DNA from 3 places in the Paenibacillus sp. FSL W8-0194 genome. Region 2 is predicted to be linked to each of the others. Evidence: riboswitches for the same ligand, from Rfam matches in the RefSeq annotation. Region 2 holds a riboswitch; each other region holds the start of a gene.

Region 1 (7,595 bases), 260 kb from region 2:
CCAGGAGCGGGTCATTTATATCGGCTCCTTCTCCCAGACGATGTTTCCCGGCCTGAGGCTGGGGTTTGCGGTTCTGCCGGAAGGGCTGGTCGAGGCCGCTGTGCGCGCCAAATCGCTGTATGAGCCGATGTCGCCGGGGCTGCTGGAACAGCGGGCGCTCGCCAGGTTCATGTCCAAAGGAAGCTACATGCGCCATTTGCGCCGTCTAACCCGGTTGTATGGGGCGCGGCACGGACATTTCTGGGGACTGATGCATGCGCTCGCCGGGGATCTTTTCGAACTGATGCCCGGCGATGCCGGGCTGCATGTGTATGCGAACTGGCTGAAGTCCGCGGATGAATACGAGGCGTTTCGCGGCGCAGCGGTCCGCCGGGGCGTTGTATTCCGGGATGCGCAGGCGTATTGGATGGGACAGGGGCCTCCGGCGGCCTGTTTCGGGTTCGCCCATCTGACGGAGGAACAGATCGCGGACGGCGTCCGAAGGCTGGTGCTTGCGTGGCAGGATGTGCAAAATTTCTCGTGAAAGGGTATCATGATAGATGGATTTGCGCTTCAGTAAATATCATAAGGGGGAATGACGCCATGCTGCATGCGTCGCCGTCTTCTTTTCAAATACTGCCTTCGCTGGCGAAAATCGTATGCGAGCCGGGATGGAAATGGCAGAAACGCGAAAAAGCGCTGGAGAACTACGATTTGTTTTATGTATGGAGCGGGGAAGGAACGGTGATCCGCAACGACGAGCCGTTTGAGGTCGGCAAAGGCAGCTGCTTTTTGTTCAGGCCGGGGGATCATACGAGCGCGACCCATAATCCGCAAAAACCGCTCGTGCTGACGTACAGCCATTTCAGGATCAACGAGCCGGTGACCGACATTCCGCAGCCTTACCGGAGGCTCACGGACACGGTTGATTTCGAGTACATGCTTTCCCGGTACGTGAGGCTGTTTCTGGTGAACACGTTCGCCGCGCAGGAGGAAGGACAGCTGATCCTGAAGCAGCTCATGATCCATCTGCTGCGGCATGACCGCGAACAGCCGGAGGAGAAAAAGGCCAGCAACCAGCTGACCGAGGCCATCCACGAAATCGCGAACTACGTCCAGCAGCATCCGGGCAAACCTCACCGGGTAGAGGATCTTGCCGCCCGAGCGGGATTGTCGCCGCGCTATTTTTCGATCAAATTCAAGGAGCTGATCGGGACGCCGGTCCAGTCCTACATCATCCGGACGCGAATCGAGCGCGCGCAGCATCTTTTGCTTCATGCGGGCATGAACGTAACGGAGGTGGCGGACGCCCTCGGCTATCGCGACATCTTTTTCTTCAGCAGGCAGTTTAAGCAATATACGGGAAAAAAACCTTCCGAAATCCGTTGATTCCTTATCGGAGCCTTCCTCCGACGATCGCGGGCGGACAGGCAACGGGTCCCGTAGAAGAGGCAAACATACGCATGGCGGGCGGGTCGGGTCGACTCCGCACCGCCATTTTTGCTGCAAATGAGCTTTTTTGGGGAAGGGCAAGCGATGGAGCCGGAGGCCTGCAAGAGGGGATGGCGAGGACCGGAGCAGGCGGCACGGCGGCGATGGCTATCGAAATTTCCGGGCCCGGTATGCTATGCTGGCTATATGGAATTTTGTAATCATGGAACAGAAAAAAACGGCAATAGAGCGAAAACAAGGGGGAGATACCCATGAACGAAGCGTTTCATGCGGATTCGGAGGACAGCAGAAGGCTGCTGCTCGTTCAGGCGGAGGCGGCTCTGACGGCTGCCCTGGAGCATTACGATATTCAGGAAAAACATCTGGATTTCATTCAGGTGTCGGAGCATGTCACCTATAAAATCGAAGATGAAGCGGGAAGATTGTATTTGCTCCGCGTGCATCCCGCAGCGGTATCCTCAAGGGAAACCGTTTCGGAAATGGAGTGGCTCGAATATTTGGCGCAGGTCGAAGGGCTTGTGGTCCCCACGGGCGTTCCGAACCGCGAAGGCTCGTACGTCACCGAGGTGGAGACGGGTCGGGGGCAAAGCTGGAAGGTGTCGGTGCTTCGCTGGATCGATGGCGACCATTGGGAGGGACAGTACAGCGAAGAGCAACTCCTTCTCATGGGCGGTCTGCTGGCGAAGATGCACCGGGCAGCCCTCCGTTTCAAGCCTGCCGAGGGCTTTGTCCGCCCGGTATGGGACGGGGAGCCGTTCGCGCGGGAGACGGCCAGGCTCAAGCAGCATTATGGGAGTTTTCTAACCCCGGACGAATACGCGATTTATGAGCAGGCGGCCGCCAAAGTGACGGCCCATATGTCCGGCATGCAGCGGGAACGCGAAAGCTTCGGCCTCATTCACGGCGATTTCCACGAAGGAAACATGGTGTTCAAAGGCGGGGAGCCTTATCCGATCGATTTCGGGCGCTGCGGTTTCGGCTTCTATTTGTATGATTTGGCGCAGTCGTTTATCGGCTTGTACCCTGTGCAGCGCCAATGGTTCATGGAAGGATACGAGCGGCTGCGGCCCGTTTCCGGCCAGCCGGGCTGTATTCCTGCGCTCGAAACGTTTTTTGTCAAAGCGCTGATCGAAAACCAGAGCTTCCATGCCCCGCATCCGTGGGAAGCGGCGGAGCTGAGGGAAAGCAAGCCGTATTCGCTGGCGCTCCTTCGGCATTATTTGGACGGGAAGCCGTTTCTGTTCGAAGCGATTCCCGTATAAGGTGGGATAACATGAAAACAATGCAAGGGGAGCCGGTAGCCCTGGTAACGGGCGGTTCAAGCGGCTTCGGTTTGCTGACGGCGGTTGAGCTTGGCCGGCGGGGATTCGCCGTCATCGCAGGCATCCGGAGGATGGAGGCGCAGGCAGAGCTGATGGACGCGGCGGCGCAAGCCGGGGTGCAGGGGAAAATCGTTGCCGTGCGGCTGGACGTTACCGACGCCGCAGGCGTGACGGACGCGGCGGCATACATACGCCGGCAGTACGGCCGGTTGGACGTGCTGGTCAACAATGCCGGAACGGCCTACGGAGGTTTCGTCGAGGAGGTGCCTGCCGCGATTTGGCAGGAACAGATGGATACGAACTTTCACGGCATGGTGCGGGTGACGCAGGCGGTGCTGCCGATCATGCGGGAGCGGGGGAAAGGCCGGATCATCCAGATGAGCAGCATCAGCGGCCGCCTTGGATTTCCGGGATATGCGCCGTACGCTTCCTCGAAATTCGCCATGGAGGGTTTCAGCGAATGCCTTGCGCTCGAAGCGAAACCCTTCGGCATCGATGTGGTTCTGGTAGAGCCCGGGGCCTACGGAACCCCGATTTGGGACAAGGGATTCGCGCAAATGAGCGCTCCCGAAGGTTCGCCTTACCGGGCCATGATGGACAAGGTGCTGGCGTTTTCGCGAAAAAGCGCACGACAAGGAGGCGACCCGAAGGAGGTAGCCGAACTCGTTGCGCGTATCGCATGCATGAAGCGGCCCGCGTTCCGGTACGCGCTGCCGGGGAGCACCCGGCTGACGCTCCGGGCCAAAGCGATCCTGCCGGGGCGTTTGCTGCAAAAGATGATCGCTTCCGTTCTGGGACGGGACGAAAGCGGATCTTAGCCCTTGTCCCGCGGGACCGGAGGGTGAAGCGTTCCGAGAAGCTGGCCCATCCGGACGTGGTCCCCGGGTTTCAGGCCGGCCCTTGGCGTAAACGTTCCGTCCTGCGTCAGCAGCACGACGGTCGAGCCGAATTCGAAATAGGCCAGGTCGTCGCCGTTGTTCCAGCGGGACACGGATTCGTCGTCGTAACGGATGCTGCTGACGTTCATGGCGCCGACCTTCACGACGGCCACCTCGCCGTATTCCCCGGCGATGTAGGTGATCAGCCGCTCGTTCCGGCACAGCACCGATTTCATCCGGGTCATGCCGAATTCGTTGACCGGATAAGCCCGGCCCTTGATATGCTCGCTTTCCGTACGCACCCCCGTAATGGGGGAATGGATGCGGTGGTAGTCGGTCGGGCTTAAATAAAGCACAAAAAAATAGCCGTGTTTGTACAGCTCCAAATGGGGGGAAAAGTTCAGCAGCTCCGCCACGGAATAATCCTGGCCTTTGACGTTTAATATCGTCCCCGCGCTAATGTCGCCCATGGCCGTTATTTTGGCGTCGACCGGGCTTGTCAGCACGTTCGGCCCTTCCTCGACCGGGCGCATGCCCGGCTTCAGCCGGCGCGAAAAAAACTCGTTCAGCGTCCGGTATTCGTGGATTTCCTTTTCGGCTTCGTCGGCCGGAATCTGATAGCTTTTTATAAAATAAGGGATGACGCCCCTGCTGAGCCTGCTGTGGGAAAAACGCCCCATCAATGCGGACAGCCACTTTCTTGAGGAGAGCTCCGTCATCAGCCTTAACAATCGTTTTGCCATGCTATTTCTCCCTTCGGATGGTGCTTCGAGTCGATTTATAGAGTTAACGTTCGCGGCCGCCTTATGGTTTCACCGAATTTCGGCCGGATCCGAAATGCGCAGCATACTATTTTTGGAACACTCTGAAATATATTGACATAGAATAGCGGTTAAATCAATAAGGTCTAACGCAAGACAGACGGCCGCATGCAGGGGGAGGGAAGTAGGGCAGGGGCTGCCGAGGAAAAATTTTTTCTGTTGCCAACCGGCACGGAATTGGTGTATTTTGGAACCAGGAACCGGACGCTTTCGCATGCTTCGTTTTTTTTGGCGAAGGGCGGTCCGTTACATATTGGGATGCGGGAGCTTGAGTGAATCAGGCTGAGATTGCAGCTGTATCCGCTGCTGACCGGGAATCTGATCTGGATAATGCCAGCGTAGAGAATTCGCGATAGAAGCCCATGGATTGGGCTTATTTAACCGTCTCTCTTTGCGTATCCAGGGCGGTTTTTTTCATGCCTATTTTTGCGCATTCCCGCTCACCGAAGAAGAGAGGAAGATGTAGGATGAATCACGTGCTTCAGGCGGAAAAAAGGAAAGGGCTGCGGCTGAGCGATTTGCTGGTCACGATTTTGCTGTCGCTTGTGCTTGGCGTCGTCTATCATTTTTGGAGCTCGGTGTACGATCTGTTCAAGCCGCTGTTTTTTCAGGCAGATGAGCTGGTGTACGGGGTCTGGTTTTTGGCGCCGACGCTCGCCATGCTGCTGATTCGCAAACCCGGCGTTGCCCTGTTGGCGGAGGTGGCGGCGGCCCATGTGGAAATTTTGTTCGGCAGCGAATGGGGCGTTCAGCTGGTGCTGTACAGCGTCGCGCAAGGCCTTGCGGCGGAACTGGTTTTTGCCTTGGTGCGCTACCGCAGCTTCAAGATGGGGACGGCGGCATTTGCGGGCGCGGCCGCTGCGCTCGGTTCGTTTGCGGTCGATGTTTATTTCGGTTACGTGACGGACTATACGCTCGGGATGATGCTGTTCAAATACGTACTCCGTATCATCAGCTCCGCGATTTTGGCGGGATATTTGGCGTTTGCGCTGGCGAAGGCGCTGGAGGCTACCGGCGTGACGCAGCTGCTGCGGCCCGTGACCCAAAAGGATTATGAAGCGCTTGACCATGATTGAGCCGCTTGATTTAGAACCGTTCGGGCCGGAGACCGTGGCGGGAGTCAGCAAGCTCAGGCTTAAATTTCCAGGAGAGCCGTCTTTTGTGTTCAAGGATTTGTCCCTGTCCGTTCGCCGCGGCGAGAAAGTGCTGCTGCTCGGGCCCAGCGGCTGCGGCAAATCGACGCTGCTGCAGGTGCTCGGCGGGCTGATTCCGCAAGTGATCGAGGTCCCGATCAAAGCGGAAGGCATCGTGGCGCCGGATTCCAGAGGGTACGTGTTCCAGGATCCGGATACGCAGTTTTGCATGCCATACGTCGACGAGGAGCTGGCGTTCGTATTGGAAAACCGCGGCATTCCGCGGGAACGGATGGTGCCCGAAATGCGCCGGGCCCTTGAAGCGGTCGGTTTGCGTCCGGATCTGCTGCATGTTCCGGTAGACAGCCTGTCCCAAGGCATGAAGCAGCGGCTGGCGCTGGCCTCCGTGCTGCTGCTGGAGCCCGAGGTCATTTTTCTGGACGAACCGTCCGCCCTCCTGGATCCCGAGGGAAGAAAACAGATGTGGGAGTCCGTCTGGAAAGCGGCGGAAGGGCGGACTTTAATCGTCGTGGAGCACCGGATCGAAGAGATTGCGGACCGGATGGACCGGATCGTCCTGCTGGCTCCGGACGGGAGCGTTCTCGGCGACGGCCCTCCCGCATGGGTTTTCGGCGCCTTCCGGCGGGAGCTGCAGCAGTACGGCATCTGGTATCCGGGCGTATGGGAGGATTTTTTCAAGGTGCTTGACCTGAGGCGGGGCGGAGCGGCGAAGCCGCTGGAGCCGGACGCATCCGCTCCGCTTCTGACGCTGCGGCGGTTTGCGGGATTCCGGGCCGGTCGGCCCGTGGTGCGGGCAGACGAGGCGCGGGTCGATCCCGGTGATTTTATCGCGGTCGTCGGTCCGAACGGGGCGGGCAAAAGCTCGCTTTTGCTCAGCCTGATGTCGCTCCTGCGCTTTCGCGGGGAATACCGGTTATGCGGGGAGGCCATGTCGGAAACGGAGGGCGCCTCCCGGAGAGCGCGCTGGGCCGTTCGTCCGCCCTCGGACCGGATCGGTTACGTGTTCCAAAACCCGGAATTCCAGTTCGTCGCGGAATCGGTGCTGGAGGAAGTCGGCTTTTCCGCGAAAGCGAAAAAAGAGGGGGAGGCCGAGGCCGAAGCGAAAGCGCGCGGGTTGCTGCGATTCTTTCATTTGGAAGGGCTGGAACGCCGCCATCCGTACCAGCTTTCCACCGGCCAAAAACGGAGGCTCAGCATGGCGGCCGCCGTCGCGGGCGAGCAGCCCGTCCTTTTGCTGGATGAACCGACCTTCGGCCAGGATGCCCGGAATACGTTTGCGATCCTCGATTACTGCCTGGAGATGCAGGAAAAGGGCGCAGCCATCGTGATGGTCACCCATGAAGAGAACATCGCCCGGCGTGTTGCCACGAAGGTGTGGGAGGTGCTGGACGGCGCGGTTGCCGAACGTCCGGCGATCGAGGCCGACCGGGCAGAAAGGCGGGCGGGCACATGATCGAATTGCTGAAACCGGCGCGGCAAACGGTGCTGCTGCGCACCAACCCGGCCATCAAGCTCGTCCTGTTTGTCGCGTTGTGCCTGGTCACGGTGCTGACGCGGAACATCGACTTCGCGGCGTACCAGGCGCTGGCATATACCGTTCTATTATTCGCGTTCGGCGGGTTTCCGGTCCGGAAGACGCTGCTGTTGGTTCTGCCGTTTGGTTTTCTTTTCGTCTCCTCCTCCATGACGATGATCCTGTTCGGGAAAGGGGACACGTTGTGGTGGCAGTGGGGGCTCTTTCGCATTTCGGAGGAAAGCTTTTACCGCGGGCTGCATCTGGGATTCCGCTCGATAGCGTTTGCGGCCGAAGGGTTGCTTTTTGTCAGCACGACGCCGTCCGTAAAGCTGTTTTACGCCTTGATGCAAAATTTCAGGCTGGCCCCGCGGTTTGCTTACAGCTTTATGGCTTCGATCCGCCTGCTGCCGATGGTGTGGGAGGAATTTATGATCCGCAGGCAGGCGCTTCAGGTACGGGGGATCGCGGTTCGC
Region 2 (7,595 bases):
TGGGGAGAATCATCGCCACGCCGACGGCGGGCTCCTGCGGCATCATTCCCGGCGTGTTCGTCAGCTCGCAGGAACGCTTCGGCTGGGAGGACGACAAGCTGGTGCGCGGCTTATTTACGGCCGGGGCGATCGGGTACGTCATTGCCAACAACGCGTCGATTTCCGGCGCGGAAGGCGGCTGCCAAGCCGAGGTCGGATCGGCGATCGGCATGGCGGCCGGGGCGATGGTCGAACTGAGGGGCGGCTCGCCGCTTCAGGCCGTCCACGCGGTCGGCCTGGCCTTGAAAAACTGCCTCGGCCTCATTTGCGATCCCGTTGCGGGACTCGTGGAAATTCCGTGCATCGTCCGCAACGGCCTCGGCGCCGTCACCGCGCTGGCAGCCGCCGATATGGCCCTTGCCGGCGTCGGCAGCGTCATTCCCGCCGACGAGGTCATCGGCGTCATGCTGGAGGTCGGCAGCGCCATGCCGAGCAAACACCGGGAAACGGGCAAAGGCGGCCTTGCCGCCACGCCTACCGGCCGCAGGCTGACCCGAGAGCTGGTCGAGCAGCGCCGCCGCAAAGCCAAGGAAGCCAAAGAAACCAAGCAGCCGCCGTCAGACACCCCATAATGGCTCATTAGCAACCCTATTTCGAAGGATGACGACAAGAATCGAAGGAGAGTCGAAAAACGATGAGCAATGTGAAAGAAAACCGTTGGTACAGCAAGGATCACGAATGGGTCGAAAAGGTAAGCGGAAACGTCGTGCGCATCGGCATCAGCGATTTCGCCCAGCATCAGCTTGGCGACATCGTATTCGTGGAGCTTCCCGAAGAAGGCGCAAGCGTACAGGCTGAAGAAAGCATCGGCACGATCGAATCCGTCAAAACCGTGTCGGACCTTTTCAGCCCCGTCAGCGGTCAAATCGCCAAAATCAATCCGCGGCTCGGCGACGAGCCGGAGCTCGTCAACAACGAGCCGTACGACGGCGGGTGGATGGCTGAAATCGAAGTCGAAGGCGATCTGGAGGAGCAGCTCTCGGCTTTGCTCAGTCCGGAGCAATACGCAGAGTTTCTCGAAGAGTAGCTTTCAATCCGAAAAAACGGAGGGGAAAGGCGTCGGATCCGGCATGATCCGGCGCCTTTTTTGCGCCTGAATCCGCGCTGAAGCGCCTGAATAAGCGGGAGGGCCGAAGTCCGCCTTAAAGGGCCTGCAGCCGCGACGCCCCGCCTAAATGGCGGCGCAGCTGCGCCGTTGCCGCCTTCCGCAAGCCCGCAACCACGATCCGCCTATTTTGACGGCGGCACGCTTCAAATTGGGCTCTTTCGATGCATACAAACCTGTACATTTGGCAACAAAAGCACATAGGATAGGTTAGGCTTTTTGACGTAGGGATGATGCAAAATCCGGTTCCGGCCGCTCCCGGAAACAGTATGTAGCCGAACCAAACTTTGTCGCTGTCTATTTCGGACTGAAAGTCTGTTTTGGGGATTATGCAGCATCCTTGCGTGCATCGAATGTCATAGCTTACGGTGGTGTAATCATGAGGGAAATCACGGAGTATTACGGCGGACGGGATTTGGGCTGCACGTATAGCAAAACGGAAAGCGTTTTTAAGCTGTGGGCGCCCGGGGCCGCAAAAGTGACGCTCGCGCTTTATGAGGATGCGGGTTGTTATAACGCGGACGGCGAGGTCTTCGATCATGCGGGCGGACTCGAAGTCGGGATGAAAAAGTGGAAGGACGGCGTATGGTTTTTGCGATTTTCCGGCGATCTTGCCGGCCGCTATTATATGTACAAAATCGAGCACCCGGATGGAACCGTCCGCTATGCCGCCGATCCGTATTCGAAAGCCGTCAGCGCCAACGGCGCCAGGTCGGCGATCGTGGACATGGAAGCCTGGAACCCACCCGGCTGGGAAGCGGACCGCAGGCCGCCCATGGCCGGGTGCAAAGACGCCGTTTTGTATGAACTACATGTGCGCGATTTTTCGGCCGACCCTGGCGCCGGTTTTCAACATAAAGGAAAATTTAAAGCGTTTACGGAAACGGGACTGCGCGATAAGGACGGCAATGCGATCGGCATCGACCATCTGGAGGAGCTTGGAGTCACGCATGTCCACCTGCTGCCGGTATTCGATTTCCAAACGGTGAACGAACTGCAGGCGGACGATCCCGGCGCTTCCGGGCCGAAGTACAATTGGGGGTATGATCCGCAGCATTTTAACGTGCCGGAAGGCTCCTACGCGACCGATCCGACCGTGCCGGGTCTCCGGATCCGCGAATTCAAGGAAATGGTCATGGCGCTGCACGGCAAAGGGATCCGCGTCGTGATGGACGTCGTGTACAATCATACCTACAGCGTCGAGGACGGACCGTTCGAGGCGGTCGTGCCCGGGTACTTCTACCGCAGGGACGCCGAAGGCAGGCTGGCAAACGGTTCCGGCGTCGGCAACGAGCTGGCGACCGAGCGCCCGATGGTCCGGAAATTCATCCTCGATTCGGTTCGTTATTGGGCGGACGAATATCACATCGACGGATTTCGCTTGGACTTGATGGGACTGATCGATACCGATACCGTCAAGCTGATGGTCGAAGAGCTGCGCCGCGAGGCGGACCCGGCCATCATCGTCTACGGGGAGCCCTGGACGGGCGGGGAATCTCCGCTTGCGCGGCAAACGTTGAAAGGCAGCCAGAGGAATCTCGGCTTTGCCGTATTCAACGACCATTTCCGCGGCGCGATCAAAGGGGACAGCGACGGCGAAGGGAAAGGTTTTGCCACGGGCGGAACGGGCACGGAAGCGGCGGTCCTTGAAGGGGTCAGGGGATCGATTTGCGATTTCGCGGATGCTCCGCTCGAATCGGTCAATTACGTGACCGTTCACGACAATTTGAATTTATGGGATAAAGTGCTGGCGACGCAGGGGCTGCGGGACGAGGCCAATTTTCCGGACATCCGAAACGGGGAACTCGTTCATGAAGGGAGCCTGCATGAGGCCGTGGAAAAATCCGAGCCGTACCGGAGCATAGACGGCGAGAACATCATGAAAAGCGAGACGGTAAAACGCGCCCTCCTGGCCAACGGCATCGTGCTGACCTCCCAAGGGATTCCGCTCATTCATGCCGGTGACGAGCTGCTCCGCACGAAATACGGGGATCATAACAGCTACCGCAGCGGCGATGCCGTCAATGCCATAAGGTGGGAAAACAAGCGGAGGTTTAGGCCGGTTTTTGACTATTACCGGGGCCTGATTGAGCTTCGGAGAAGCCACCCCGCCTTTCGCTTGACCTCCCGGGAGCAGATTGACAATCATTTGGAAACGCTCCGCTGCGGGGACCAGGTGGTCGCTTTTATGCTGAAGGACTTTGCGGGCGGCGACGCTTGGAAAAACATCATCGTCGTCTATAACGCGAACAACCATGAGATTAAGCTGGACGTTCCTTTTTCCAAAACCGGCTGGAAGGTCGCGGTAAACGAAGAGCGTGCCGGGAACGAGGCGCTTGATTGGATCTGGGACGAACAGGCGGTTGTTCCGGCTCTATCCATGAAGGTGTTGTTCGAGGATGCGGGCGGCATCAGCCAAGCCCATCGATTTCTGCTTACGCGTTGACTGCCGCCGCGTTTTTCCGGTTTTCGGTCCGGGGGCGCTTTGGCCGGATGCTTCGGATGCGACGGCTGAAAAAACAGGATGGAAGAGATTGCCACATGCCGGAATTCATGTTATAGTAAATTTCAATTTCATAGCAAATCACTAGGGGTGCCTGACGGCTGAGACGGAAGTGCGATTTCCGGACCCTTTGAACCTGATCTGGAGCGATGCCAGCGGAGGGAAGTGGTAAGAACAACGTTTTATGCTTGCGCCTTATGCGTTTTTTTGGGGCGCAAGGCTGTCGACGTGCGGAAAAGGCCACTTTCTTTCGGGAAAGCGGCCTTTAATTTTTTTTGCGGGAGTTGAGGTCCTGTGGCAGGGAGGGAACTGCATGTCGTTTCGACGGGAAGGCAGCCGCTGGATGAGCTGGCGAGAATTGCCGGCCTCATCCATCCATACGTGGATGCGTTTCATGTAAGGGAACGGGCCAAAACGGCGCGCGAGCTGCTGGAGGGAATCGGAATGCTGCTGGCTGCGGGGGTTCCCGCAAACCGCATCGTGGTGAACGATCGGGCCGACGTCGCGGCTGCCGCCGGGGTGCGGGGCGCGCAGCTCGGGCATCACAGCCTGGATGTATCCGATGTGAAGAAGTGGTTTCCGCAGCTGCGGATCGGCCTGTCGGTCCATTCGCTGCACGAGGCCGTGGAGGCCGAGGAGAAAGGGGCCGATTACGTGATTTTCGGGCATGTCTATGCGACGGCATCCAAGCCCGGTTCTCCGGCCCGCGGACCCGGGGAACTGAGGCTGCTCGCGAGCCGCGTCCGCATTCCCGTTATCGCCATCGGCGGGGTGAAGCCGACGAACGTGGCGGAGACGCTTGAAGCCGGCGCGGCGGGCGTGGCTGTCATGAGCGGGATTTTGGAAGCGGCAGACCCGGTCAGCGCTGCTGCCGCTTATTATCAATGTTTACATAACGGGAGGGAAAACCATGGTCCATCAAGCTGACGTTGCTGACGTCGTCGTGGTCGGAGGCGGCGTCATCGGCGGTTCCATCGCGTACCATCTGGCAAAGAAGGGCAGGCGCGTATTGATTCTGGAGCGGGAGACAATCGGCTCCGGCGCGTCGGGCGCGGCGGCCGGCATGCTCGGCGCCCAGTCGGAGACGCACCGGGCGGACGTGCTGTTCGACCTCGCTCGGCAGAGCCGGGCGATGTTTCCCCGGCTGGCGGAGGAGCTGAGGGAGCTTACCGGCATCGACATCGGACTGGTGCAGAAAGGGCTTTTGAAGGTGGCGTTGACGCCGGACCAGGCCGCCGATTGCCGGCGGATGATCGCCTCTCAACGCCAAGCCGGGGAAACGGCGGCGTGGCTTACGCCTGCCGAAGCTAACGAGTTGGAGCCTAACCTGACGGGCCGCATCGAAGGCGCGATGCGGATTCCCGGGGACGGGCAGGTGTCGGCGCCCGAATTGACGGCCGCCTATGTCCGGGCAGCCGTCATGCTCGGCGCCGAAGCCAAGGAGAATTGCAGCGTTCGTTCGCTGCGGCTGGAACGGGGGCGGGTTACCGGCGTCGTCACGGATGAAGGGACGATAAGCTGCGGACAGGCGGTCATCGCTGCAGGCGTCCACGGCCAGCGGCTGCTGGCGCAAGCGGGAATCGAAACCGGCGTATACCCGGTGAAAGGCGAATGCTTTTCGGTCGTAACGGAGGTCCCTTTGGTAAGCCATACCATATTCACCGACGGCTGTTATTTGGTGCCGAAGCGGGGAGGGAGACTCCTCGTCGGAGCTTCCATGGTCGAGCGCAACGATGAGCTGACGGTGTCCGTCGAAGGTTTGATGGGGCTGCTGGCCAAAGCTGCCGCTCTCGTGCCGCGGATAACGGCTGCCAGGTGGGAGAAGGCGTGGGCAGGGCTGCGGCCGCAAACCCGCGACGGCCTCCCTTATCTCGGAGCGGCTGCAGGCTGCGACGGTTTGTTCGTCGCCGTAGGGCATTATCGCAACGGCGTACTGCTGAGCCCCATTACCGGGGCGCTGATCGCCGAACAGATGAGCGGCGGGCAGCCCGCATTCGCAGGCTGGGAATGTTTTGCGCCCGAGCGGCATGGGGCCGTCAGGCAGCCGGAAGGGAGGGGCGTTCATGCTGGATCTGATCGTTAACGGGGAAGCCGTGCAGGTGCCGGAGTCGGTCGCGACGGTATCGCGGCTGTTGGAACATTTTGGCCTGGATCGGCAAGTCGTCGTCGTGGAAATCAACCAGTCCGTACTCGGGAAAAACGAACATGCGGACACAGCCGTCCGAAACGGAGACCGGATCGAGCTGGTGCATTTTGTGGGAGGAGGATAAGGAACATGTTAACTATCGGACCGCATCAATTTCAATCGAGATTGCTGCTGGGAACGGGTAAGTTCCCGGACTTTGAGGTGCAGAAGGCAGCCGTAAACGTATCCGGCGCCCAAATCTTGACGTTTGCCGTTCGGCGGATGAACATTTACGAACCGGACCAGCCAAATTTTTTGGAGATGATCGACATCGAACGGTTTACGCTGCTGCCCAATACGGCAGGCGCGCGGACGGCGGAGGAAGCGGTGCGCATCGCAAGGCTCGCCAAAGCCTCCGGATTATGCGACATGATCAAGGTCGAGGTGATCGGCGACATGAAGACGCTGCTCCCCGATCCGATCGAAACGCTGCGGGCTTCGGAAATGCTGCTGGAGGAAGGGTTCATCGTGCTGCCCTACACGTCGGACGACGTGCTGCTGGCGAAGCGGCTGCAGGAACTCGGCGTGCACGCGGTGATGCCGGGAGCCTCGCCGATCGGCTCCGGCCAAGGAATCGTGAACCCCTTGAACTTGAGCCTTATCATCGAGCAATCGACCGTGCCCGTCATCGTCGACGCCGGCATCGGCACGCCGTCGGACGCGGCCGTCGCCATGGAGCTTGGCGCCGACGGCGTGCTGCTTAATTCGGCGGTTTCGGGCGCCAAGGACCCGGTAAAAATGGCCCTCGCCATGAAGCTCGCCATCGAAGCGGGGCGGCTCGGCTACGAAGCCGGCCGCATTCCGAAAAAGCGCTGCGGGACCGCCAGCAGCCCGCTCGAGGGAATCAGCGTCACATGAGCGGGGACGGGATGCATAACGATCGGTATTCGAGGCAAGCGTTGTTCCCCAAAATCGGTCCGGACGGCCAGCGGAAGCTTGGAGAGGGGCATGTCCTGATCGTCGGCGCGGGAGCGCTGGGGTCGGTAAGCGCGGAAACGCTTGTGCGCGCAGGCGTAGGCACCGTCACCATCGTGGACCGCGACTACGTGGAGACGAACAATCTGCAGCGGCAGCAGCTGTACTGCGAAGAAGACGCCCTGCTGCGCCTGCCGAAAGCGGCGGCGGCCAAAGCCCGCCTGGAACGCATCAATTCGGACATCGATATCCGGGCCGTCGTCGCCGACGCCGCCGCTGCGGAAATCGAAGGGCTGGCGCAGGGCGTGGACGTCATCCTCGACGGGACGGACAACTTCGAGACGCGGCTCGTGATCAACGATTTGTCCCAGAAGCTGGGCATTCCATGGATTTACGGCGCTTGCGTCGGCAGTTACGGCATAACCTTCACGATCGTGCCCGGCCGAACGCCATGTCTCTACTGTTTGCTTGGGAAGGTGCCGACCGGCGGCGCAACTTGCGATACGGCCGGCGTCATCGCTCCGGCGGCGCAAATGGTCGCGGCTTACCAAGCCTCCGAAGCGCTTAAGCTGTTGGTAGGCGATCGGGATGCTTTGCACGGCAAGCTCGTTTCGTTCGATTTATGGACGGGCGCCCATGCCGCGATCCGGGTGGGGGGCATGAAGAAGCCGGATTGCCCGTCATGCGGAAAACACCGCACCCACCCGTACCTGCAGCCGGCCAATCAGTCCCGGACAGCCGTGTTGTGCGGCCGGGATACAGTGCAAATTCGTCCGCCCGCACCGGTCCGGCGCGATTTGAAGGAGCTGGCGCGCAGATTGTCCCGGCAGGGCGGCGAGGTCAAGGAG
Region 3 (7,595 bases), 1.2 Mb from region 2:
ACGTGCCGAAAGAGCGCAGGTTGACCATGAACAGGACCAAAGCCAGCAGGCAGAACAGCGTGCCGAACAACCCCAACAGCCCGCTGATCAGAAGCACGAGAATGCGAAACAGACTGACGATGTTCACCAGGGACTGGTTCACCAAAGTAAACGTCGCAAGCACCGATATGGCGATGACGACGATCGTCCCCGGGCCCGCAATTCCTGCGCTGATAGCAGCTTGGCCGATGATCAGCCCGCCAACGACCGATAAGGTCTGCCCAAACGCGGAAGGAAGCCGCATGCCCGCTTCGCGGAAAATCTCGAACAACAGCAGCATCACCATCGCCTCCAGAGGAGCCGGGAGCGGCACGCCCTGCCTGGAATTCACCAAGGTCGCCAGCAGCGTAAAAGGGATTTGGTCCTGATGGTACGTCGTCAGCGCAATCCAAAACCCCGGCAGGAACAGGGAAAGCAGCACGCCGCAAATCCGCAAAAAACGCGTAAAAGCAACCACGACATTAACGAGGTGCGCGTCCTCCGAGGAGTTGAGCAGGAAGTTGAAGCTCGCCGGGGCGATGAGCACCGTCGGAGCGCCGCCCATGACGATCGCAAATTTCCCGTGAAGCAGCGCGTTGACGGCATAGTCCGGCCTTCCCGTATAAGTCATCAGCGGAAAAAGCGAGAAGCCAGTCAATATCTCTTCGAGTTGGCTGTTGCTCACAAGGCCTTTGACGTTCACGCGGGAAAGTTTCGTTCGGATCTCCTGCAGCACATGCTCCTGGATCGTCTCCTTATGGTACAGAAGATGAACTTTCGTCGACGTTTCGGAACCGATCGTAAACTCCTCGACGGCAAGGAGATGGGTCTTCAGCCGTCTTCGGATCAAAGCGATATTGGTGTACGAGTCCTCGATAAAACCGTCCCTCGGCCCCCTCGTCGAAACCTCCGTGTTCGGCTCCTCCGGCTGCCGTTTGGGCGCATTGGTCATAATCATCGAGTAGCAGCTGTTCGACGGCGCGAAGATTAGCAGAAGGTCTCCCGCGAGCACGGTCTCTTTCATTGCCGCCTCCCTTTGGTCCTCGGGGATCGGGTCCATGGGGAACGGAATTTTGCGCGGCCAATCCATCTCGTCCGACAGCAGGATCTGCTCCGGTATATTCATCAGTTCGGGCACGACCCATTGCTCCACTCTTGCCGTATCGGACAATCCCTGGCAGTAAATCAGCTGAACCGAATAACCCGGTACCGATAACGGAATCGTTTTTCTTCGGATATCCGAGCTTGATCCAAACAGCTCCGTAACGATACCTTCGACGGCCTGGGCTTCCTTTCGTTCACGGCTTTTCACGATATTCTCCCCCTTCGCCGGGCCAAGCCGATCAGCCCCGTGATGATCACCGAAAAAGCCGCTATTCCCCACACCGATACGGGAAGCACATAGACGGACAGGGCCTTCATAAAATACCGGTCGCTGAAAGGAACGGCCATGATGATTAATATGGCGATAAAAATGCCCCCCAGCACCCACGCTTTCGCTTTTTTGCCCTTCACCCGAAAAACGTCGAGAATGAGGAACAAAGCGAGCGAAATTCTCAAAAATGCGCCGCAGAACCATTGGTAGACGCTAAAAAAGTCCAGATGCTCGACGTATCGGCCAATGTTCAGGAGCCTCCATTGCTCGTAAGCAGGAAACCGGAGCTTGCCCGCTTCGTCCGCCCCGAATTCGACGATGGCGCCCATGACGGGCCCCAGAGTGAGTCCTAAAAAAAGCAAAACCGTGACGGCCAAGGAAACATAGGTTATGCGCGTTCGGATATGATGCTGCAAAAAGAAGATCATGATGACTTCGGCAAAGCCGGCCCCCGCATAAAGCGTCCCCTTCCACACGGGCCCCATGCCAAGTTCAAGCATCGGCTTCAGCAAGGAGTAGTCCTTGTGGGGCATATTAAACGACATGACAAAAAAGCCAAGCACAATCACCATCGGCAGCAATAAACTCGCGGTATTGGCAACGGATTGAATGCCCAAAAAAGCGTTTAAAGCCGAGATCAGAAGGAACAGAAACGAAAAGATCATAATGGGCGTTTCGGGAGAGAAGGTCGAATGAATCCAATATATGGTATCCCGGGTCGTTACCGCGCAAATGGCAAACAGGTACAAACCAATGAAAACGGCCAAAACGCGGCCCACGATCGGATGATAGGCTTTGGCCAACCAATCGAACAGATGGCGTTTATTGAGTTTCGCCATGCCCGCATAAAGAAATGCCGCCCATACGAGCGTGAGTCCGCATGCCAGCAGCACCGAAATCCAGGCGTCCCGTTTTGCCGCGTCAAGCAAAATAGGAATGATGATGACATGATTCAGCAGGCCGGTGCTCAGCATCAAAATCATGACCGTTTGAATGAACGAAATGCTTGTTTTGATTTTCCTCAGCCCCCTGTAAAAACCAGACTCCTTTCATCCTTATAGTGGCATTTCTACGGTCATTTATACGCTGGCTTGTCCAGCCGCGCGGCCGAAAGCGTTGAATTATTCCGAGCTTAGGACTATAATACCAATGTAATAACCCGTTAACTTCATAAGAATCCGGGGTGCTGGAATCGGCCGGCTGAGATTGTATCCCTCCAAGATACTGACCCTTAAACCTGATCTGGGTAATGCCAGCGTAGGAAAAGCCATCGTCATGGCGTTCGCCATGTCATCCTTGCGCCTTAAGCGTCCCGCATCCGGGGCGCTTTTTTTGTTGAATGATCGGACCTTCCGGCGAAAATAAAGACGGCCGCGGTCCCGTGATTCGCCTCCAGATATGGAAACGCGATTCTTTTGCAAAATGAAGGGGATTAAATGGACAAGGGAGAGAGAAACACAATGAAAACGAAAAAAATCGGACTGTTTTTGCTGGCATTCCTGCTTGTGCTGGTTCCGGCCGCTTGCGGAAGCAGAAACGCCCAAACGACGGGCCAGGGGACGCCATCCGGGGAAACCTCCTCGGCCGGCGGCGGCGAGCCCAAAAAGCTGAAGGATGTCAAAGTCGTGCTGGACTGGACGCCGAACACGAACCATACAGGACTCTACGTCGCCAAAGAAAAGGGGTACTACGAAGAAGAAGGCCTGAACGTCGACATCGTGCAGCCGGGAGCCGGCGGCGCGGAGGCGATGGTGGCATCGGGCAAGGTGCCGTTTGGCGTCAGCGTGCAGGAAAACGTCACCCAAGCGCGCACGCAAGGCGTTCCGCTCGTGTCGATCGCGGCGGTGATCCAGCATAACACTTCCGGTTTTGCCGCGCCCGTGGACCGGAACATCAAACGGCCGAAGGATTTTGAAGGCAAAACGTACGGCGGCTGGGGCTCCCCGGTGGAAAAAGCCGTGATCGATTCGATCATGGACATCGACAAGGCCGACGTCAGCAAGCTGAAAATCGTCAACATGGGCGAAGCGGATTATTTTACGGCGGTGAAACGCGACATCGATTTCGCCTGGATTTTCTACGGCTGGACCGGCATCGAAGCCGAGCTCCGCAAGGAGCCGCTCGATATGCTGTACGTCAAAGACTTCTCCGACAAGCTGGATTATTACACGCCGGTCCTCGTCACCAATGAAAAGCAGATCAAGGAAGATCCGGAGCTGGTCAAAGCGTTTATGCGCGCTACCTCCAAAGGTTATCAATTCGCGATTGAGCATCCCGAGGATGCAGCCAACATCTTGATCAAAGCCGTGCCCGAGCTCGACAAGGATCTCGTCATGGCCAGCCAGAAGTGGCTCAGCCCGAAATACCAGGACGATGCCAAGCGCTGGGGCGAGCAGAAGGAACAGGTATGGAAAGGATATTCGGATTGGATGTACGAGCATAAGCTGCTCGACAAGCCGCTGGACGTCGAAAACGCGTTTACGAACGACTTTTTGCCGCAGCAATAGGTAAGGATCGCTGTACCAAGCGAACCCGCTGCGTGATTACAGCAATCATCAAATTTTAAAAGGACGTGATTGATATGGCTCATACCCTGCTCAGCATACAGGTCATTCCAAAAACGCCGAACAACGAGGATTCCTACGATTACGTCGACCGCGCCATCGAAGTGATCCAAAAGTCTGGCGTCAAATACGAGGTGCACCCGCTTGAAACGACGATGGAAGGCGAACTCGAGGAATTGCTCGACGTCGTGCGCCGCATGCATGAAGCTCTTGTGGAGGCGGGCAGCCCAAGCATCATTTCCCAGATCAAAATCGCCCATCGTCCCGGCGGCATCAGCATGGAGCGGCTTACGGAGAAATACCGTCCATGAGACGTTGGTGGAATAGCGTATGGCCGCCCTTTGTGGCGGTCCTCTTCTTTTTGGTCGCATGGGAACTGAGCACCTCGCTGTTTCATATCGAAAAATGGATCCTCCCCTCCCCGGTGGATATCGCCAAGGAAACCGCAGTTGGGGCCGGGGATCTGTGGGGCCATGTCGGGGCAACGGTGAGGCTGACGCTCGAAGGATTTATCATCGGAACGGCGGTCGGGATGATCATCGCGCTGATCCTGCACCTGGTCCCGTTTCTTAAGTCGGCCTTGTACCCGCTGCTCATTTTGAGCCAAAACATTCCGACCATCGCGCTTGCCCCGCTCCTGATGATCTGGTTCGGCTTCGGGCTGCTGCCCAAGCTGATCGTCATTACCCTGGTCTGCTTTTTCCCCGTTGCCGTCGCCACGATGGGCGGACTGAAGCAGACCGACCGGGTCATGCTGAATTACATGCGGATGATCGGCGCGAACAAGCGGCAAATTTTCGCCAAGCTGGAGCTGCCGCACGCGCTGCCCGCGATCTTTTCGGGCGTCAAAATCGCGGCGACGTACAGCGTGATGGGAGCGGTCATTGCGGAGTGGATCGGTGCCGACAAGGGGATCGGATACTATATGATGCTGCAAAAATCGGGCTACCGCACCGATCGCATGTTTGTCGCCATCATGATCATCGTGGCGCTAAGCCTGCTCCTGTTCGGCATCATCGCCCTGCTTGAAAAATGGCTTGTACGGTGGAAACCGAAACAGGAAAACTGATACCGGAAAAGAAAGGAGCTGCTAAACCTATGTCAACGCTGGAACAAAAGCCGGCTGCCCTGGAAACCGGCGATAATCAAACCGTTCCCGCCCTCGAAGCGGCCGGCATCAGCAAAACCTTCCGGTCCAAGCGAAGCCGGCTGCAGGTGCTGGACGACGTGACGCTGACCGTGGGCAAAGGCGAATTCGTCTCCATCCTCGGACCCTCCGGCAGCGGCAAAAGCACGCTGTTCCATATCATCGGCGGCCTCGTCAAACCGGATGCGGGCAGCATACGCATGAACGGCGCGGACGTAACCGGCCAGCAGGGACATATCAGCTACATGCCGCAGCAGCCGGCCTTGTTCCCATGGCGGACGATCGAAGACAACGTTCTGCTGTCCCAGGAGGTCCAAGGGAAGGTTGATCGGGAAGCCCGCGAAAATGCCCGCCGATGGCTCGGTAAGGTCGGGCTTGGCGGATTCGAGAAAAACCATCCGCATACGCTGTCCGGCGGCATGCAGCAGCGGGCCGCTTTCCTGCGCGCCCTGCTCAGCCCGCAGGAGCTGATGTGCCTCGACGAGCCGTTCAGCGCGCTCGATGCCCTGACCCGCAGCGACATGCAGCGCTGGCTGCTCGATATTTGGGAGGAGAGCCGCCGCTCGGTGCTCTTTATTACGCATAATATCGAAGAGGCGCTGCTGCTATCCAGCCGTATTTATGTGTTTTCGAGCCGTCCCGCCTCGGTGCTTCACGAGATCGACGTGCCGTTCCAACGGCCGCGCCGCGAGGACATCATCGAGCATCCCGATTTCATCCGGCTCAGACGCGAGCTGTCCGGCTGGCTGCGCGAAGAGCAGCTGAAAATGCAAGGAGCCACTTAAGATTCGGCCGCATAAAAAACGGCCCGTGCTTGCCGTTCCGCGAAGGAACCCATGCACGGGCCGTTTTGTATAGATCCCCGATGATGTTCTTGATCTCCGATCATGTTCGAATCGTTTTACAAGCCGAATATTTTCATCCAAATCAGGGGAACGTTGTATACGAGGTGAAACGATGAAATCCCAACTACGATCGGCCGTGCTGCTCTTGTCCGTTTTCCTGTCTTCTTGCCCCGCCGTTGCCGCCGCGGAGGAGCTTCAGCCGAAAGAGCCGAAGCTGCAGCTGTACCAAGACATGATGCTGGAGCTGCTTCTTCCCGAAATCCAAAACGCCGTAAACGATTATTACCAAAACCTGCTGACGGCGAATCCGCTCGTTTATCCCTACGAAATCGAAATCCTTCAGGCCACACGGGTCAACGGCGGTCCGGGAGACCGGGGCTTTCACTTCTCCGTCACGCTTGAGGTCTCCCCTGTTCTAGGACCGCATATCGGCGTCGGAAAAGACCGGATGACGATTGAAATTTCTCCGCTGTTCCCCGACAAAGTCAAGCTGGCGGCTTTCCGCCATCTGCAAACCTACGAGCTGCCTCCGAATTATCAGCATATGCTGAAGGTCGGCGCGGAAAATCGCTGACACCGGAAAAACGCACCTTTTCGGGTGCCCTCGAAGCCTATTTGTTATAATCATGTTCATACAATGAATAATTCGCATGATGAACGACAAATAAGGAGGGATTTTACCCGTGAATTTTGCTCCTGAACCGAATTCGAATCCTCAGTTTGCAGCCCGCCCGGCCGACAGCGTTCAAGCCGAACCTTCTCGGAACGAAAAGGCGGCTCCGCTGATCGACGCCCACATCCATCTGGATGCTTACGACCCTGCCCAGCAGCGGGACATCCTATCCGGCTTGCCGGCTGCCGGCATCGCAGGCGTCATTACCGTTTCCATGCACCTGGAATCCGCACGCAGCAATCTGCGGCTCGCCCGGCAATACCCTTCCCTGGTCTATCCGGCCTTCGGATACCACCCGGAACAGCCCGTCCCGGCGCCAAGCGACGTGGACGAGCTGCTGGCCTGGATGCGGAGGCATGCCGATGACATGGTCGCCGTCGGCGAAGTCGGTCTACCGTATTATACGCGCAAGGAAGCCGAAGAAGCCGGCCGGCCGTTCGACGGCAAACCTTACGAGGAGCTGCTGGAACGGTTTATCGCCTTCGCCAAGGAACATGACAAGCCGGTCGTGCTTCATGCGGTATACGAGGATGCCGACGTCGCCTGCCGTCTGCTTGAACGGTACGGCGTGAAGCGGGCCCATTTCCATTGGTTCAAAGGCTCGCCCGCTACGGTGCGGCGTATGGCAGAAAACGGCTACTACGTTTCTTTCACGCCGGATATCGCATATGAGCCGGAAATCCGCGAACTCGCCCGCGTCTATCCTCCCGGTCAGGTCATGTCCGAAACCGACGGCCCGTGGCCGTTTGAAGGTCCGTTCGACGGGCAGATGACCCATCCGCGGATGACCGCCGCGGTAGCGGAAGAATGGAGCCGGATCCAAGGCTTTTCCCTGCAAGAAGCCCGGCAGCACTTATATTCGAACGCAAGGCGTTTTTACGGAATTTAACCGGGCCGCGCGCCAGGCGGCTTATTTCTTCATGAACCCTTTCCCGTCCAGAAACGGCTTCATGTGCAGGCGAGTCGGCTCGCC

The links. Region 2 has a riboswitch for thiamine pyrophosphate ahead of tenI (thiazole tautomerase TenI). Riboswitches for the same ligand answer to the same signal wherever they lie in the genome.
Region 1: it holds a riboswitch for thiamine pyrophosphate, as region 2 does, so the genes downstream of both, MKY58_RS05610 (ECF transporter S component) here and tenI (thiazole tautomerase TenI) in region 2, are expected to answer to the same signal.
Region 3: it holds a riboswitch for thiamine pyrophosphate, as region 2 does, so the genes downstream of both, MKY58_RS01375 (ABC transporter substrate-binding protein) here and tenI (thiazole tautomerase TenI) in region 2, are expected to answer to the same signal.

What each region holds. Positions count from the first base shown of each region.
Region 1 covers NZ_CP150205.1:1,308,403-1,315,997, forward strand. Annotated here, with positions in the region: gene MKY58_RS05585 (PLP-dependent aminotransferase family protein) at 1-523, shown strand, start outside; gene MKY58_RS05590 (helix-turn-helix domain-containing protein) at 583-1,368, shown strand; gene MKY58_RS05595 (phosphotransferase) at 1,683-2,693, shown strand; gene MKY58_RS05600 (SDR family oxidoreductase) at 2,705-3,571, shown strand; gene asd (archaetidylserine decarboxylase) at 3,568-4,374, opposite strand; TPP riboswitch at 4,703-4,814, shown strand; gene MKY58_RS05610 (ECF transporter S component) at 4,920-5,528, shown strand; gene MKY58_RS05615 (ABC transporter ATP-binding protein) at 5,521-7,059, shown strand; gene MKY58_RS05620 (energy-coupling factor transporter transmembrane component T) at 7,056-7,595, shown strand, end outside.
Region 2 covers NZ_CP150205.1:1,566,279-1,573,873, forward strand. Annotated here, with positions in the region: gene sdaAA (L-serine ammonia-lyase, iron-sulfur-dependent, subunit alpha) at 1-611, shown strand, start outside; gene gcvH (glycine cleavage system protein GcvH) at 674-1,066, shown strand; gene pulA (type I pullulanase) at 1,524-3,590, shown strand; TPP riboswitch at 3,724-3,828, shown strand; gene tenI (thiazole tautomerase TenI) at 3,942-4,574, shown strand; gene thiO (glycine oxidase ThiO) at 4,558-5,730, shown strand; gene thiS (sulfur carrier protein ThiS) at 5,714-5,917, shown strand; gene MKY58_RS06820 (thiazole synthase) at 5,923-6,690, shown strand; gene MKY58_RS06825 (ThiF family adenylyltransferase) at 6,702-7,595, shown strand, end outside.
Region 3 covers NZ_CP150205.1:338,628-346,222, reverse strand. Annotated here, with positions in the region: gene MKY58_RS01385 (spore germination protein) at 1-1,330, opposite strand, end outside; gene MKY58_RS01380 (endospore germination permease) at 1,327-2,388, opposite strand; TPP riboswitch at 2,563-2,674, shown strand; gene MKY58_RS01375 (ABC transporter substrate-binding protein) at 2,854-3,900, shown strand; gene MKY58_RS01370 (MTH1187 family thiamine-binding protein) at 3,975-4,268, shown strand; gene MKY58_RS01365 (ABC transporter permease) at 4,265-5,026, shown strand; gene MKY58_RS01360 (ABC transporter ATP-binding protein) at 5,056-5,889, shown strand; gene MKY58_RS01355 (DUF3888 domain-containing protein) at 6,062-6,523, shown strand; gene MKY58_RS01350 (TatD family hydrolase) at 6,732-7,511, shown strand; gene nfsA (oxygen-insensitive NADPH nitroreductase) at 7,533-7,595, opposite strand, start outside.